DNA from 2 places in the Streptomyces sp. NBC_00287 genome. Region 2 is predicted to be linked to the other one. Evidence: riboswitches for the same ligand, from Rfam matches in the RefSeq annotation. Region 2 holds a riboswitch; the other holds the start of a gene.

What was found. A riboswitch is a leader RNA that binds a small molecule or an ion and turns the genes downstream of it on or off. The one in region 2 is predicted to bind FMN.
Region 1: it holds a riboswitch for FMN, as region 2 does, so the genes downstream of both, OHT76_RS07640 (riboflavin synthase) here and ribB (3,4-dihydroxy-2-butanone-4-phosphate synthase) in region 2, are expected to answer to the same signal.

What each region holds. Positions count from the first base shown of each region.
Region 1 is NZ_CP108053.1:1,683,554-1,690,751, reverse strand. It holds gene OHT76_RS07650 (SDR family oxidoreductase) at 1-631, opposite strand, end outside; gene OHT76_RS07645 (chitinase C-terminal domain-containing protein) at 721-3,042, opposite strand; FMN riboswitch at 3,234-3,364, shown strand; gene OHT76_RS07640 (riboflavin synthase) at 3,514-4,107, shown strand; gene OHT76_RS07635 (nicotinamide mononucleotide transporter family protein) at 4,104-4,745, shown strand; gene OHT76_RS07630 (bifunctional 3,4-dihydroxy-2-butanone-4-phosphate synthase/GTP cyclohydrolase II) at 4,742-6,034, shown strand; gene ribH (6,7-dimethyl-8-ribityllumazine synthase) at 6,054-6,539, shown strand; gene OHT76_RS07620 (phosphoribosyl-ATP diphosphatase) at 6,574-6,846, shown strand; gene hisG (ATP phosphoribosyltransferase) at 6,893-7,198, shown strand, end outside.
Region 2 is NZ_CP108053.1:814,527-821,724, reverse strand. It holds gene OHT76_RS04100 (AfsR/SARP family transcriptional regulator) at 1-67, shown strand, start outside; gene OHT76_RS04095 (isoprenyl transferase) at 243-1,013, shown strand; gene sigJ (RNA polymerase sigma factor SigJ) at 1,022-1,960, opposite strand; gene wrbA (NAD(P)H:quinone oxidoreductase) at 2,123-2,737, shown strand; FMN riboswitch at 2,883-3,011, shown strand; gene ribB (3,4-dihydroxy-2-butanone-4-phosphate synthase) at 3,131-3,796, shown strand; gene OHT76_RS04075 (glycosyltransferase) at 3,893-5,098, opposite strand; gene OHT76_RS04070 (SRPBCC family protein) at 5,259-5,732, shown strand; gene OHT76_RS04065 (AMIN-like domain-containing (lipo)protein) at 5,737-6,330, opposite strand; gene OHT76_RS04060 (SseB family protein) at 6,498-6,899, shown strand; gene OHT76_RS04055 (AraC family transcriptional regulator) at 7,138-7,198, opposite strand, start outside.

The sequences.
Region 1 (7,198 bases), 870 kb from region 2:
GGACGCTCACCACCCGACGTTTCCGCCCCGTCGCCTTCAGGTACGCCCGGGCCAGCGACTCGACGGAACGTACCTCCGGCCCCGCCATGTCGTCGACCCGGCCCACGGGAGCAGCGAGCGCCAGTTCGACCAACCGGTCCGCCACCTCCGCCACATCGACCGGCTGGTCCCGTACCCCGGTCGGCAACAGCATCACCGGAGGCTTGGCCAGGACCCCGAACACCTGCACAAGCAAGTCGTGGAACTGCGTCGCCCGCAGGATCGTCCAGCCGACGCCCGAGTTCTCGATCAGCTTCTCCACCGCGAGCTTGCTCCGGTAGTAGCCGAACGGCACCCGGTCGACACCGACGATCGAGATGTAGACCAGATGGCGCACACCCGCCCCTCGCGCCGCTGCGATCAGATGCTCCGCTGCCTCCTCGTCCCCACCACGCGGCGAACTCGCGCAGTGCACGATCGCGTCCGCACCGGAGACGGCCGCATCCAGCCCGGGCCCACCCTCACGCAGATCCACGGCGTACGGCTGCGCGTGCCGACTGAGCACGCGCACGTCGTGCCCGTCCGCCCCCAACCGCTCCGCGACGAGCCGCCCGAGGGTTCCAGTACCGCCGGTCACCAGAATCGTGGTCATGCCCAGCATCCTGCCAGAGCCGGGAGTTGAAGGCCCGGCGGCGGGCAAGGGCCGTCGTCACCGCCGCCGGGCCGGTCCGAGCGCGGGGCTCAGCAGGCGCCGAGGTCCTGCCACACACCCCATTCACCGGTGGTTCCGGGCTCCTCGCCCTTCGTCCACCACTTCGCCTTCCACGAGTGCCCCTTGTGGGAGACAGTGCTGCCCCCGCCGTACTCCGTACTCGCGCTCCAGGCCGGAGTCGTGCAGGAGCCGGTCCCCTCGGACGGAGTCGGTGAGGGCGAAGGCGATCCACCGCCCGGCTCCACCACCGAAGTCCCCCGAGCCAGATCCCCCGCCAGCGCATACGTCGTCCCACCGAACGTCACCGTCCAGTTCGACGGAGTCGACACCGGCAGGTAGTACACGAAGTCCAACTCCACCGACGCCCCGGGCGCCAGCGTCTGCCAGCTGGGCAGCTTCAGCGAGACCCGGTGGTAGTCGCCCTTCAGCCCACCGACATTGCTCCCGGTGTGATCGCTGCGGATCACCGAAGTACCCCACCCGGACTGGTCCTTGGCGTTTCCGGGCGCCGAAGTGCCGTAGTCGAAGCGGAACTCCGTGCCACCCGGCAGCGTCGCCGACGTGTTGTTCGTGATCTTCAGCTTGGGGCTGATCGGGTAGTTGGAGTCACCCAGCGGGAACTGCCCGAACTCCACGTCGATGTTCAACGCCTGGCTCGGCAGATCGATCGTCGACCGCTTCGCGCCGTACGGGGAGGCCGACTTGAACTTCTCGTACATCGCGGTCGTCAGCGTCGACCCGGGCTCGTACTGCCCCTTGGCCGCGTTCCAGCCGTAGTCCCCGGCCAGCTCCCAGACCATCGTGCCGCCGATGCCGTTCTCGACGACATAGTCGGCCTTGGCGTTCACCGACTGCTCGTCCTCGGTCGACAGGAACACCTTCTTCTCGGCGTTCCACAGCCACGGCGCGACCAGTGTGGAGTCGTACTTCCGGGCGTAGGTGCCGGTCAGCCGGGTGTCGGCCGGGAAGCCGTACTCGGTGACGTAATCACCGACGACGCCCTTCTCCAGGTTCTTGGCGTGCCACATCGGGTTCGAACCCGCGGGCGACTCCTTGCCGTTGGTGTCGAGGTCGTGCCAGAGGTTGTCGATGCCCACGGCCCCGTCACCGCACTTGGTCAAGCCGGAGCCCGCCGGACAGGTCGTCGAGGACGCCTTGCCCCAGAGGCCGTCGGTCCCGCCGGTGACGTTCTTGAACCCCCTTGTGTAATAGGGGAGTCCGATGTTGATCCGTCCGGCCGGCATCGAACCGCGGAAGTAGTGATACGACCAGTCGGTGTTCAGATAGCCGATTCCGCCGTACTGCGAGGTCGAATACACGCCCGCGGCGGCGAGTTCGGCGTCCTTGCCGTCGTCGAAGAGCGAGGCGTTCGGGCCGACGTATTCGTTCCAGGCGCCATGGAGGTCGTACGACATGATGTTGACGTAGTCCAGATACTTCTGGACCTGGAAGGTCTCCATGCCGCGCAGCAGGTATCCGGAGGAGGGTGCCGCGACCGAGAGCAGATAGTGCTTGCCGTCCGCCGCGCCCGCGCGGTCGAGCTTCTCGCGCAGGGACTTCATCAGGGCCGCGTAGCCCTTGACCAGGCCGGCTCTGCGGGCGTTGGAGAGGGACCAGTCGAGCGGGTTGCCCGCGTCCTTCATCGTCGTCGGGTACTCGTAGTCGATGTCGACGCCGTTGAAGCCGTACTTCCTGATGAAATCGACGGCGGAATTCGCGAAGGTGTCGATGCCCGCCTGGTTCACCGAGCCGTCGGCGTTGGTGGCCATCGAGTAGAAGCCGCCGGAGTTCACCCGCGTGCCGTCGTCCGCGAAGTAGCCGCCGGTCTCGGCCCAACCGCCCACCGATATCAGCGTCTTGACGTTCGGGTGCTGCTTCTTGAATTTGTTGAGCAGATTGAAATGGCCCTTGTAGGAGAACTCCGGGTCCATCTCCGCGCCGCTCACGCCCGGCCAGGTCGTCCCGGTCGCCGCGTTGGTCGCGCCGTCCGCGCCGACGGAGATCTTGTTCGAGCCGTCGATGTGCGCGAACGCGTAGTTGAGGTGGGTGACCTTGTCCCACGGGATGTCCGGCGCGAGATAGGCGGGCGTGCCGTCCTTGCCGGTGCGCCAGCCGGTGAAGTAGCCGATCACCCGGCGCTGGTGGTCGGCGCCCATCTTCTCCCGGCCCTCGGCGTCGTAGACCGCGCAGTACGGGACATCGGCGCCGGGCGTCTTGTAGAGCCCGTCGGGGCGGCAGGACTCCTGGTCGGCGGCGTGCGAGACGGTGGCCGGGAGCCCGGCGAGGACCAGGCCGGCGACCGCGGCCACCGCGGCGAACAAGGCGGGTCTCGCTCGGTTGCGTGACAGCAAGTCGGTTCCTCTCCACGGAAGTTGCGCAGACAGTAGGGAGGACTAGACCAATGAGTCAATAGGTATGGACCAATTCACGGATGGACCAATGTGCCGATGTAGATGTCCAGGCATGCATCCTGTGAGCCAGCCCACAGCCCTCACCCGCATGGACGTCGATCGGGCGTGGCACACTGGCCCTGTACCAGAAGCAGCGCACTCCGGGGTCGGTGAAAGTCCGAACCGGCGGTTACAGTCCGCGACCCGGTCGCCTCCAGCGGCCGGTTGACCAGGTGAAATTCCTGGACCGACGGTTAAAGTCCGGATGGGAGGCAGTGCGCGGCGGGCGGGCATTCGTGCGCGCCGCCGATATGAGCTCGTCCCCTGCGGACGGGTCTGTCCGGCGTCGCTCCCGGTGTCGTCGTCCGTGTCTCTGTCGTTCTTCGACAGCCCCGGAGTCCGTGCCCCCATGAGGCAGGGAGGACCCGGGAAGTGTTCACCGGAATCGTCGAAGAGCTGGGCGAGATCACCGCCGTCGAGAACCTCGGCGACGCCTGTCGCTTCCGTCTGCGCGGCCCCGTCGTCACCGACGGCGCCAAGCACGGTGACTCCATCGCGGTCAACGGCGTCTGCCTCACGGTCGTGGACCACGAGGGCGACGAGTTCACCGCCGATGTGATGGCCGAGACCCTGAACCGCTCCAGCCTGGGCGCCCTCGACATCGGCTCCCGCGTCAACCTGGAGCGCCCCACCGCGGTCGGCGCGCGCCTCGGCGGGCACATCGTGCAGGGCCATGTCGACGGCACCGGCGAGGTGCTGGAGCGCAAGCCCTCCGACAACTGGGAGATCATCAAGATCTCGCTCCCCGCGGACCTCGCCCGGTATGTCGTCGAGAAGGGCTCCATCACCGTCGACGGCATCAGCCTCACCGTCGTCGACGCGGGCCCCGACTACTTCACCGTCAGCCTCATCCCCACCACCCTCGCCCTGACCACGCTCGGCATCAAGCAGCCCGGCGACCCGGTCAACCTGGAAGTCGACGTCGTCGCCAAGTACGTCGAGCGGCTCCTCGGAGCGACCAAGTGAACTGGCTCAACTCCGAGGCCTTCGTCCTGTTCGGCCAGCACATCATCTGGTCGGACATGGTCGGCAACACCCTGGGCCTCATCACCCTCGCCCTCGGCTTCCGCCGCTCCCTGTGGACCTGGCCGGTCCAGTTCCTCTCCGGCCTCGTCCTCTTCGGCGCCTTCTACGGCCATCTGACCGGCAGCGCCGGCAAGCAGGTCGTCGTCATGGCCGTCGCGCTGTACGGCTGGTGGCAGTGGAACCGCGGCACCGCCCGTGCCGAGGACGGCAAGGTCGCCGTCCGCTTCGCCACCTGGACCGAGCGCGGTGCGATGGCCGCAGCGGCCGCCGCCGGCACCGTCGCCGTGGCCCTGCTCTTCAAGGCGTACCCGAGCCTGTCCTGGGACCCTTGGCCGGACGCCTACATCTTCGTCGGCACGATCGTCGCCATGTACGCCCAGGCCCGCGGCATGGTCGAGTTCTGGTTCGCCTGGCTCCTCGTCGACCTGGTCGGCGTCCCGCTGAACTTCGCGAACGGCTACGCCTTCTCCGGCTTCGTCTACGTCATCTACGGCGCGCTCGTCCTGTGGGGCATGCGCGACTGGTGGCTGCGCTCCCGCAGGGACACGCGGCCCGTCCTGGAAGGAGCGCCCGCGTGAGCACCTCACCCGTTCTGTACAGCACCGACAACATCGAGGACTGGTCGCTCGACCCGGTCGAGCAGGCCATCGCCGACATCGCCGCCGGCCGCCCGGTCGTGGTCGTCGACGACGAGGACCGGGAGAACGAGGGCGACCTCGTCATCGCCGCCGAGAAGGCGACCCCCGAGATCGTCGCGTTCATGATGAGCGAGTGCCGCGGTCTGATCTGCGCCCCCATGGAGGGCGAGGAGCTGGACCGGCTGCGCATCCCGCAGATGGTCGAGAACAACACCGAGTCCATGAAAACCGCGTTCACAGTCACGGTGGACGCCTCGGGCGCTCACGGTGTGACCACCGGTATCTCGGCCTCGGACCGCTCGACCACGCTTCAGCTGCTGGCGAGCGGCGAGTCGGGGGCCGACGACTTCGTCCGCCCCGGCCATATCTTCCCGCTGCGCGCCAAGCCCGGCGGCGTCCTGGCCCGCAACGGCCACACCGAGGCCGCCGTCGACCTCGCCCGTCTCGCGGGCCTGCGCCCGGCCGGCGCCATCGTGGAGATCGCCGGCGAGGACGGCCGGATGCTCCGCCTCCCCGAGCTGATCCCGTTCGCCCGCAAGCACGGCCTGACGATCATCTCCATCGAGGACCTGATCGCCTACCGCCGCTCCGCCGAGCCCACCGTCCGCCGCGAGGCCGAGGTCCACCTGCCGACCTCCCACGGCACCTTCACGGCGTACGGCTACCGCTCCACCGTCGACGGCGTCGAGCACGTCGCCCTGGTGCACGGCGAGATCGGCGACGGCGAGGACGTCGTGGTCCGCGTCCACTCCGAGTGCCTCACCGGCGATGTCTTCGGCTCGCTGCGCTGCGACTGCGGCCCCCAGCTGGACGCCGCCCTGGACCGCATCCAGGAAGAAGGCCGAGGAGTGGTGGTCTACCTGCGCGGCCACGAGGGACGCGGCATCGGCCTGCTGTCCAAGCTGCGCGCCTACGAGCTCCAGGAGCGCGGCCGCGACACCCTGGACGCCAACCTGGAGCTCGGCCTGCCCGCCGACGCGCGGGACTACGCGGCCGGCGCCCAGATCCTCGAGGACCTCGGCGTGCGCAGCGTGCGCCTGATGACCAACAACCCCGACAAGACCGACGCGCTCGTGCGGCACGGCATCAAGGTCACCGACCGGGAGCCGATGCCCGTCACCGCGGGCGAGCACAACCTCCGGTACCTGCGCACCAAGCGGGACCGGATGGGACACGACCTGCCCTGGCTGGAGGCGGCCCCGGCCGTCTCCGCCTGCGCCAACCAGTAAGAGAGCAACGAGGAGAGACGTGAGCGGCAAGGGTGCACCGGAACTGTCCGTACAGGGCGTGGGCGATCTGCGGGTCGCCGTCATCGCGGCGCAGTGGCACGAGAAGGTGATGGACGGCCTGGTGGACGGCGCCCTGCGCGCCCTGCACGACCTCGGCATCGACGAGCCGACCCTGCTCAGGGTGCCGGGCACCTGGGAGCTCCCGGTCGTCGCCAAGGTCCTCGCGGGCCGCGGCTACGACGCCGTCGTCGCCCTCGGCGTCGTCATCCGGGGCGGCACCCCGCACTTCGAGTACGTGTGCCAGGGCGTCACCCAGGGCCTCACCCAGGTCTCGGTCGAGACCGGCGTCCCCGTCGGCTTCGGCGTGCTCACCTGCGACACCGAGGAGCAGGCCCTGGACCGGGCCGGTCTGACCGGCTCCAACGAGGACAAGGGCCACGAGGCGGTGACCGCGGCCGTGGCGACCGCGGCCACCCTGCGTTCAGTATCTGAACCCTGGCGCTGACGAACCGGGTATGTGGCATAGGCTGAGCGTCACCATGTCCAAGAAGACGTTCGAGGAGCTCTTCACCGAGCTCCAGCACAAGGCCGCCAACGGCGATCCCGCCACTTCCCGCACCGCGGAACTGGTCGAGAAGGGCGTTCACGCCATCGGCAAGAAGGTCGTCGAAGAGGCCGCCGAGGTCTGGATGGCCGCCGAGTACGAGGGCAAGGACGCGGCCGCCGAGGAGATCTCGCAGCTGCTGTACCACGTCCAGGTGATGATGGTCGCGCGCGGGATCTCCCTCGACGACGTCTACGCCCACCTCTGAAGCCGCCGTACCCACCCGCACATCTCACGCAAAGGAAGCCGACCTCATGCTGCGCATCGCCGTCCCCAACAAGGGTTCCCTGTCAGGCCCTGCGGCGGAGATGCTGCATGAGGCCGGCTACCAGCAGCGCCGCGAGTCCAAGGAGCTGCGGATCGTCGACCCGGAGAACGAGGTCGAGTTCTTCTACCTCCGCCCCCGCGACATCGCGATCTACGTCTCCTCCGGCCGCCTCGACATCGGCATCACCGGCCTCGATCTGCTGATCGACTCCGGCGCCAACGCCGAGGTGATCCTCCCGCTCGGCTTCGCCCGCTCCACCTTCCGCTTCGCCGCCAAGCCCGGCACCGCGGAC
Region 2 (7,198 bases):
ACAGGAACTCAGGGTCTCGCCGTCCCAGCGGATGACCGAGCTGATCCGGGAGCTGACGACGGCCTAGGGGGGTGCCACAGCCCGCACGGCTCAATCGTCCGAGCAGCTGAAGTCCCGTTCCGGCGCTCGCGCAAGTCCCCCCCACAGGCGCCCGAACAGCGCCGATGGCTCAAGCTCCGTGCCGGGCGATACGGTGGCCCCCACTAGCGGTTGGTGGGGACGAAGGGACATGGCACGTGGCCTTGAGGGCGCTTCGGTCGGCATTGGAAGCCCTGTACGTCAGACGGCTGGCGCGCAAGCTGGAAGGCAAGCCGCGTCCACGGCACGTCGCCATCATGCTGGACGGCAACCGCCGTTGGGCCCGCGGTGCCGGGCACGACGACGTCCGTGAGGGCTACCGGGTGGGCGGTGCGAAGGTCGGCGACTTCCTGCGCTGGTGCGACGCCGCCGACATCGAGCACGTCACGCTGTGGATGCTCTCCGACGACAATCTCCACCGGCCCCCGGCCGAACTCGGGCCACTGCTCGAAATCATCGAGGAGACCGTGGCGAGCATCTGCGCCGCCGACGAGGACTGGCAGGTCGAGGTCATCGGCGCGCTGGACCTGCTGCCGGGGGAGACCGCACGGTCCCTGAAGGACGCCGTCACGCGTACCAGCGGCAGGTCGGGCCTCAAGGTCGACGTCGCGGTCGGCTACGGCGGGCGCCGCGAGATCATCGACGCGGTCAGGTCGGCCTTCGACAAGCACGTCTCCGCCGGAGGCGACCCGCTCGAACTGGCCGAGAACTTCGACCTCCAGCACATCTCCGACAACCTCTACTCCCCGGCGGGCCCCGACACCGACTTCATCATCCGCACGTCCGGCGAGCAGCGGCTGTCCGGCTTCCTGCTCTGGCAGTCCGCCTACGCCGAGGTGCACTTCGTCGAGGTCCTGTGGCCGGCCTTCCGTGAGATAGACCTGCTGCGCGCGTTGCGTTCGTACGCGGTGCGGGACCGGCGCTACGGCAGGTGAAATGAGCGTCAACTGTCCCTCCACAGCCGGAGCTTGTCGGGATTGAGCACCGACCAGATCTGCTTGATCCGGTCACCGGCGATGTCGAACGCCAGCACCGACACCGGCACGCCGTCCAGCTGAGCGACCAGACCGGGCTGACCATTGACCATGCTCTCCACGAGTGTCAGGTCGGGCACCGCGTCCCTGCGCCCGGCGAAGAACCATGCGATCGCCTCGGCACCCTCGATCGGGCGGAGCACCGCCTGTACGAGTCCGCCGCCGTCGCCGGTCGCGGTGGCGTCCGGGGCCAGCAGCCCGATGAGCGCCTCGATGTCCTTGGCCTCCCATGCCGCCTTGAAGGCCCGCACGGTATCGGCGCGCCGGGCCGCCGGGACCGCCTCCGACTGCGACGCGCGCAGACGACGGCGGGCCGAGGAGGCCAACTGCCGGCACGCCGCTTCCGTACGGCCGACGATCGGGGCCACTTCGGCGAAGGAGTAGCGGAAGACGTCGTGCAGGATGAACGCGACGCGTTCAGCCGGAGTCATGCGCTCCAGTACGACGAGAAAGGCCATGTTGATCGACTCGTCGAGGGTGACCCGGTCGGCCGGGTCGACGACGGCGGCACCCGGCCGCCCGCTGATCCACTCGGTACGGCCGGGCAGCGGCTCCGGAACCCACTCGCCGACGTAGCGTTCCCGCCGGGCGCGTGCCGAGCCGAGCAGGTCGAGGCAGATCCTGCTGGCGACCGTGGTCAGCCAGCCCCCCGGCGACTCGATGGCCTCCCGCTGCTGTGGGGTCATGGCGTACCAGCGTGTGTACGTCTCCTGTACGACATCCTCGGCCTCGGTCACCGAGCCGAGTAGCCGGTAGGTGAGATTGATCAGCTGTCGCCGCTCGCTCATGATCGCGCTCAGGCTCGGATCGTCGGGCCGCGTGTGCTTGGCCCCGGATGCGTGGGTCATGGTCTCGCCGACTCCCTCGGTCACTCGGTCCCCCTTCAGTTCGACGAGATACGGCGGCGAACTGTGAGGTGGGCCGGTCGCCTCACATCGCGCAGGGCTGTGTCGTCGTACCCGATGAACACAACGCTAGCCAGGCCCGGTTCGGGCCGAGGGAGGGAACCGATGTCGGAATCCGTGCATGTCTCGGTCATCTACTACAGCGCCACGGGCACCGTGCACGCCTTGGCGCAGGCGGCAGTTGAGGGAGCGGAGAAGGCCGGCGCACAGGTGCGGCTGCGCAAGGTGCCCGAGACGGCCCCGCAGGAGGTGATCAACCTCCGGCAGGAGTGGGTTGAACACCTTCAGGACACCGCCGAGGTCGCCAACGCGAGCCACGACGACCTGGAGTGGGCCGACGTGGTGCTCTTCGGCACGCCCACCCGCTTCGGCAACCCGGCCAGCCAGCTGAGGGTGTTCATGGAGAGCACGGGACCGCTGTGGTTCCAGGGCAAGCTCGCGGGCAAGGTGTACTCGGCCTTCACCGCCTCCAACACCGCCCACGGCGGCCAGGAATCCACCCTGCTGGCCCTGGGGAACACCTTCTACCACTGGGGCGGCATCATCGTGCCCCCCGGCTACACCGACCCCGTTCAGTTCCAGTCGGGCAACCCCTACGGCACGTCCCATGTGGCGGGCGACGGTGCGCCGGGCGACGTCCAGTTGCAGGCGGCCCGGCACCAGGCCCGCCGTACCGTGGAGATCGCGGCGGCACTCAAGGCAGGTCGCGCGGCGGCCTGAATGCCGGCAGACGGGGGGAAGTGCCAACCCCGTTGCGATACCCGGAATCGGCTGAGAAGTTGCGTTTATGAGCCGAAGCGGTGTGGAAGAGACTGGCGCGGCAGATAGGGCCGTGGCAGCATGGAGCCGCCAAATTTGATCCACACAACGCAAGCGGGGTTCGGTGAAATTCCGAACCGGCGGTGAAAGCCCGCGACCCGGTCGAAGCCATCGACCGGTTGACCCGATGGAATTTCGGGGCCGACGGTTAAAGTCCGGATGGGAGTTTGCGTGTAGTGGCATTCTGGCGTTCACCGGCGCGTTCACGCGTCCGGTGCGCCCTGGGCTGTCGCGCTCTTCCGCTCCTGACCTCGTTCGCGCTTGGTGCAGGCCATGTCGGAGGAGGAGACGGGGATGTTCCCACTCGAGACCATCGAGGAAGCAATCGACACCGTGCGGGTCGGAAGGCCGGTCGTGGTGGCGGACGACAACAACCGGGAGAACGAGGGCGACCTGATCTTCGCCGCCCAGCACGCCACGCCGGAACTGCTGGCTTTCATGGTGCGCCACACCTCGGGATATGTGTGTGCTCCCTTGACCCCGCAGGACTGCGACCGCCTCGAACTGCCGCCGATGCACTCCGTCAACCAGGACCGGCGCGGCACGGCGTACACAGTGACCGTCGATGCCCGGGAAGGCGTCACCACCGGAATTTCGGCCGCCGACCGCGCCCACACCATCCGGCTGCTCGCCGACTCGGGTACCTCGGCCGGCGACCTGTGCCGACCGGGCCATGTGGTTCCGCTGCGCGGCGCCCCGGGCGGCGTGCTGCGCCGTACCGGACACACCGAGGCGACGCTCGATCTCGTACGCCTGGCCGGCTGCCGCCCGGCGGGTGTGCTCTGCGAGTTGGTCAACGACGACGGCTCCATGAAGCGCCTGCCCGATCTGCGCCGCTTCGCAGACGAGTTCGGACTACCGCTGATCACCGTCGCCCAACTGGTCCAGTACCGCCACAAGATCGGCGACACACACGACGCCCCCCGCCCCGGCGACCTGGCCGTGGGTGCCGCCCGCTGAGCCGTCGTAGGGCTCATCGGCGGCGCCACGGATTCGGCCGTGGCGCCGCCCGACGTGATCCGGCTCAGCGGGAGCCGAGAGTGACCGGCGCGCGCCTCAGACGGCGTCGAGCAGCAGCTTCGCCGCCGCCGTCGTCCCGTCCGTGCGGACCCTCTCGGCAACATCCTTCGCCCGTGCGGTCGTCTCCGGCGCCAGGGCCACCTGAAGTGCGGCCGACAGGGACTCGAAGGTCGGAGTCGGGCCGTCGTGCGCGACGCCGATGCCCAGGTCGGCCACCCGGCCCGCCCAGTACGGCTGGTCCGCCAGCTGGGGGACCACCACCTGAGGCGCGCCGGACCGCGTGGCCGTCGTCGTGGTGCCCGCGCCGCCGTGGTGCACGACGGCGGCCACCCGACCGAACAGTGCCTGGTGGTTGACGTCGCCGACGACGAAGCAGTCGTCCTGGTCGTCGACCGAGGTCAGGTCGGCCCAGCCGCGGGACAGCAGCAAGCGGCGGCCCTGCGCCCGGACCGCCTCGACGGCCACCTGGGCGACATCCGCCGAGCCGTGCATGGGCATGCTGCCGAAGCCGACGTACACCGGCGGAGCCCCGGCGTCGAGGAACGCCGTCAACTCGGCCGGGAGCGGCGCGAGATCGGGCACGACCCACGCGCCGGTCTGGACGACGTCCAGCTCGGGCGCCCCGTTCCAGGGATCCAGCACCGGGTCCGTCGCCAGCCACGGGCGGTCACCGATGACGTAGTCGCGGACTCCGTCCACCGGCGGCAGGCCGTTGGCCACCCGGTTCGTGTTGAGCGCTTCGCCGAACAACTCGTCGACGCTCTGGGCGTCCAGGTCCCACAGCGCTCGGTTGTCGGTCACCTCCGGCGGGAAGGACCGACCCCGGTACGCCAGCGGCGGGCGGTGCGGCGACGGCAGGGTGATCTGCTGGAAGGTCACCGACACGGAGGGGATGCCCACCTTCTCGGCCACCGACAGCGCACCGGCCGCGGCGGGCATCGCGCCGGTCGCCACCAGGACATCGCACCCCTCGGCCGCCGCGACGACCGACTCGAACTGGCTCGCGATGATCTCTGCCGCGCGCTGCGGCATGGAAGGCGGCGGCACCTGGCGCGTCAGCTCCCGCGCCGACGGACCGACCGGCACCATCGGCACCCCGATCCCGGCCAGCCGCCGCGCGAAGTCCTCGTCCGGCGGCGCGCACACCACGGCCTCCGCGCCCAGTTCCCGCAACCGCAACGCGAGTCCGGCCAGCGGCTCTACGTCCCCCCGTGACCCGTAGGTCGACAACAGCGCACGCACTTGGTCAATCACCCGTTTCAGCAGTTCCCGGCTCAGGCCGACGATTCTGCGTCACCGACGGGGCCTTGCCGCAAGCCCCCCACCGGGCTATACATTGATCATGGCAAGGAGGAAGGACGCCTTGCCCTTTTTCATGAGCGCCTCGCGCTATGTTCGGGCCATGTACTCGACGAGCGTCTCGTGGCATGTGAACGCACCGCGCGCGGCCGTGTACCGGGCGCTGCTGGACGCGGACGCGGTCGAACGGTGGCGGGTGCCGGACGGGATGACGTCGCGGGTGCACCGCTTCGAGGCGCGGGTGGGCGGCGCCTTTCGCGTGTCGCTGACCTACGACGTGCCCACAGCTGCCGGGAAGTCGGAAGCGAACACCGATACCTACCACGGGCACTTCACCGAGCTGGTGCCGGACGAGCGGGTGGTGGAGGAGCTGGAGTTCGAGACCTCGGATCCCGCGCTGCGCGGCACGATGACGATGACCACCAGCCTCAGCGACGCGGACGGCGGCGGTACGGACATCCTCGTGGTGCACGAGGGACTTCCGGACGCGGTGCCCGCCGCGGACAACGAGACGGGCACGCGGATGGCCCTGGCGAGGCTCGCCGGGCTCGTGGAGGGCCGTCAGGGCCCCGGATGAGCGATCAGCGGGCGCCGGTCCAGTTGTGGGCGACGTCCAGGACGATCCGGTCGGTCACCACCTGCACGCGGAACGGCAGCCGCGCGCGGACCCCGAGCCCGACCAGCGTCTCCCCTTCGAAGCTGCCGGCGAACCGGGTGTCCCGGAAGGTGCGATAGCCGGTGAGGTCGACACCCGGCAGGGGCCTGTTCACCCGACCCGGATAGGTGGGGGCACCGGTCTCGGGGTCGTAGGCGGGCGCGGCCACCCTGACCTCCAGGACGGCACCGCCGCCGACGGGTACATGATTGCCCGAGCCGTCCTGGTACAGCCGGGCGACGTACCGGACCGAGTAGCCGAGGCCCGCCTTGCCCGCGCCCGGCACGTCGACGACCATCCGGTCGTAGCAGGCGTGGCGGCCGGTGCGGATGTTCTCGACCGGTGTCGCCGTGGAGACGGACCGGACCTTGGGCTGGCTGCCCCAGCCGGTCGGGCACGCCGTGGTCTGCGCGGTGGCGGCCGAGGCGGTGGCGGCGGGCAGTGCCGGCGCCCCGAGGGCGGCGATGACCGCGAGTGCCATCCAGGTCGTTCTGACTCTTGTTGCTCTGATTCTTCGCATTGCGTCCCCCGACGTGTGCGTGGTTCTGGTATCAGGGGAGACAACCGTCTTGGGGGAATGGTTGCGGTACATCCTAAAAGATTCCCATGTCGACGTCCCGGATGAATGTCCCGCTCCGGATCGGGTACGCGGCCCCCACGACCGCCGCCGCTACCAGGGGATCTGTGATGGAGACACCCGCGAACCGCTACACCGCCACGCCGGCCCGGCAGGCGCTGGACGCGCTGGCCGACAACCATGAGGACATCGCGGCGCTGGACACGCTCGCCGGGAGTGAGGTGCTGGTGCCCGTGCCGGACGATGCCAGTGAGGAGGACGCCACCGACCCGGCCGCCGTCGCGCTGCCCGTGCTGGAGCAGCCGGACGGGGATCCTGTGGTGCCGGTGTTCACCTCGGAGCCCGCGATGGCCGAGCTGCTGCCGTTCGTCGGCCGCTACCGTCTGGTGCCGCTGGGCGCGCTCGCCGCGCAGTGGCCTGCCGACGATCTGTCCCTGACCATCGACGCCGGCTCCCCGCACCCCCTCACGCTCACCTCCGAGGGCGTACGCACGCTGCTGGCCAGGCCCTGAGACGAGGCCGGGTCGGCTCCTGAGAGCAAAGGCCGGGCCTGGCCCGGCCACCAAGCGTCGGAGGGGGAGCGGCCGGGCCGTCCCGGCGATGGGTTCGCGCAGGTCCGAGTGGCACCGACTCCGCTCGGTCCGCGCGTCACGATCGCCGATCCCCTGACGATAGGACCGTCCCGGGGCGGCGTCGCTCCCTCTTGCGCGATGTCTGTCCGCAAAACGCGGCGGAACAGCGCGGCCGGGCTCAGCCCGAGGTGCGCAGAGTCTGCGAGGGCGTCTCCCCGAACCGCTCCCGATAGCGCCGC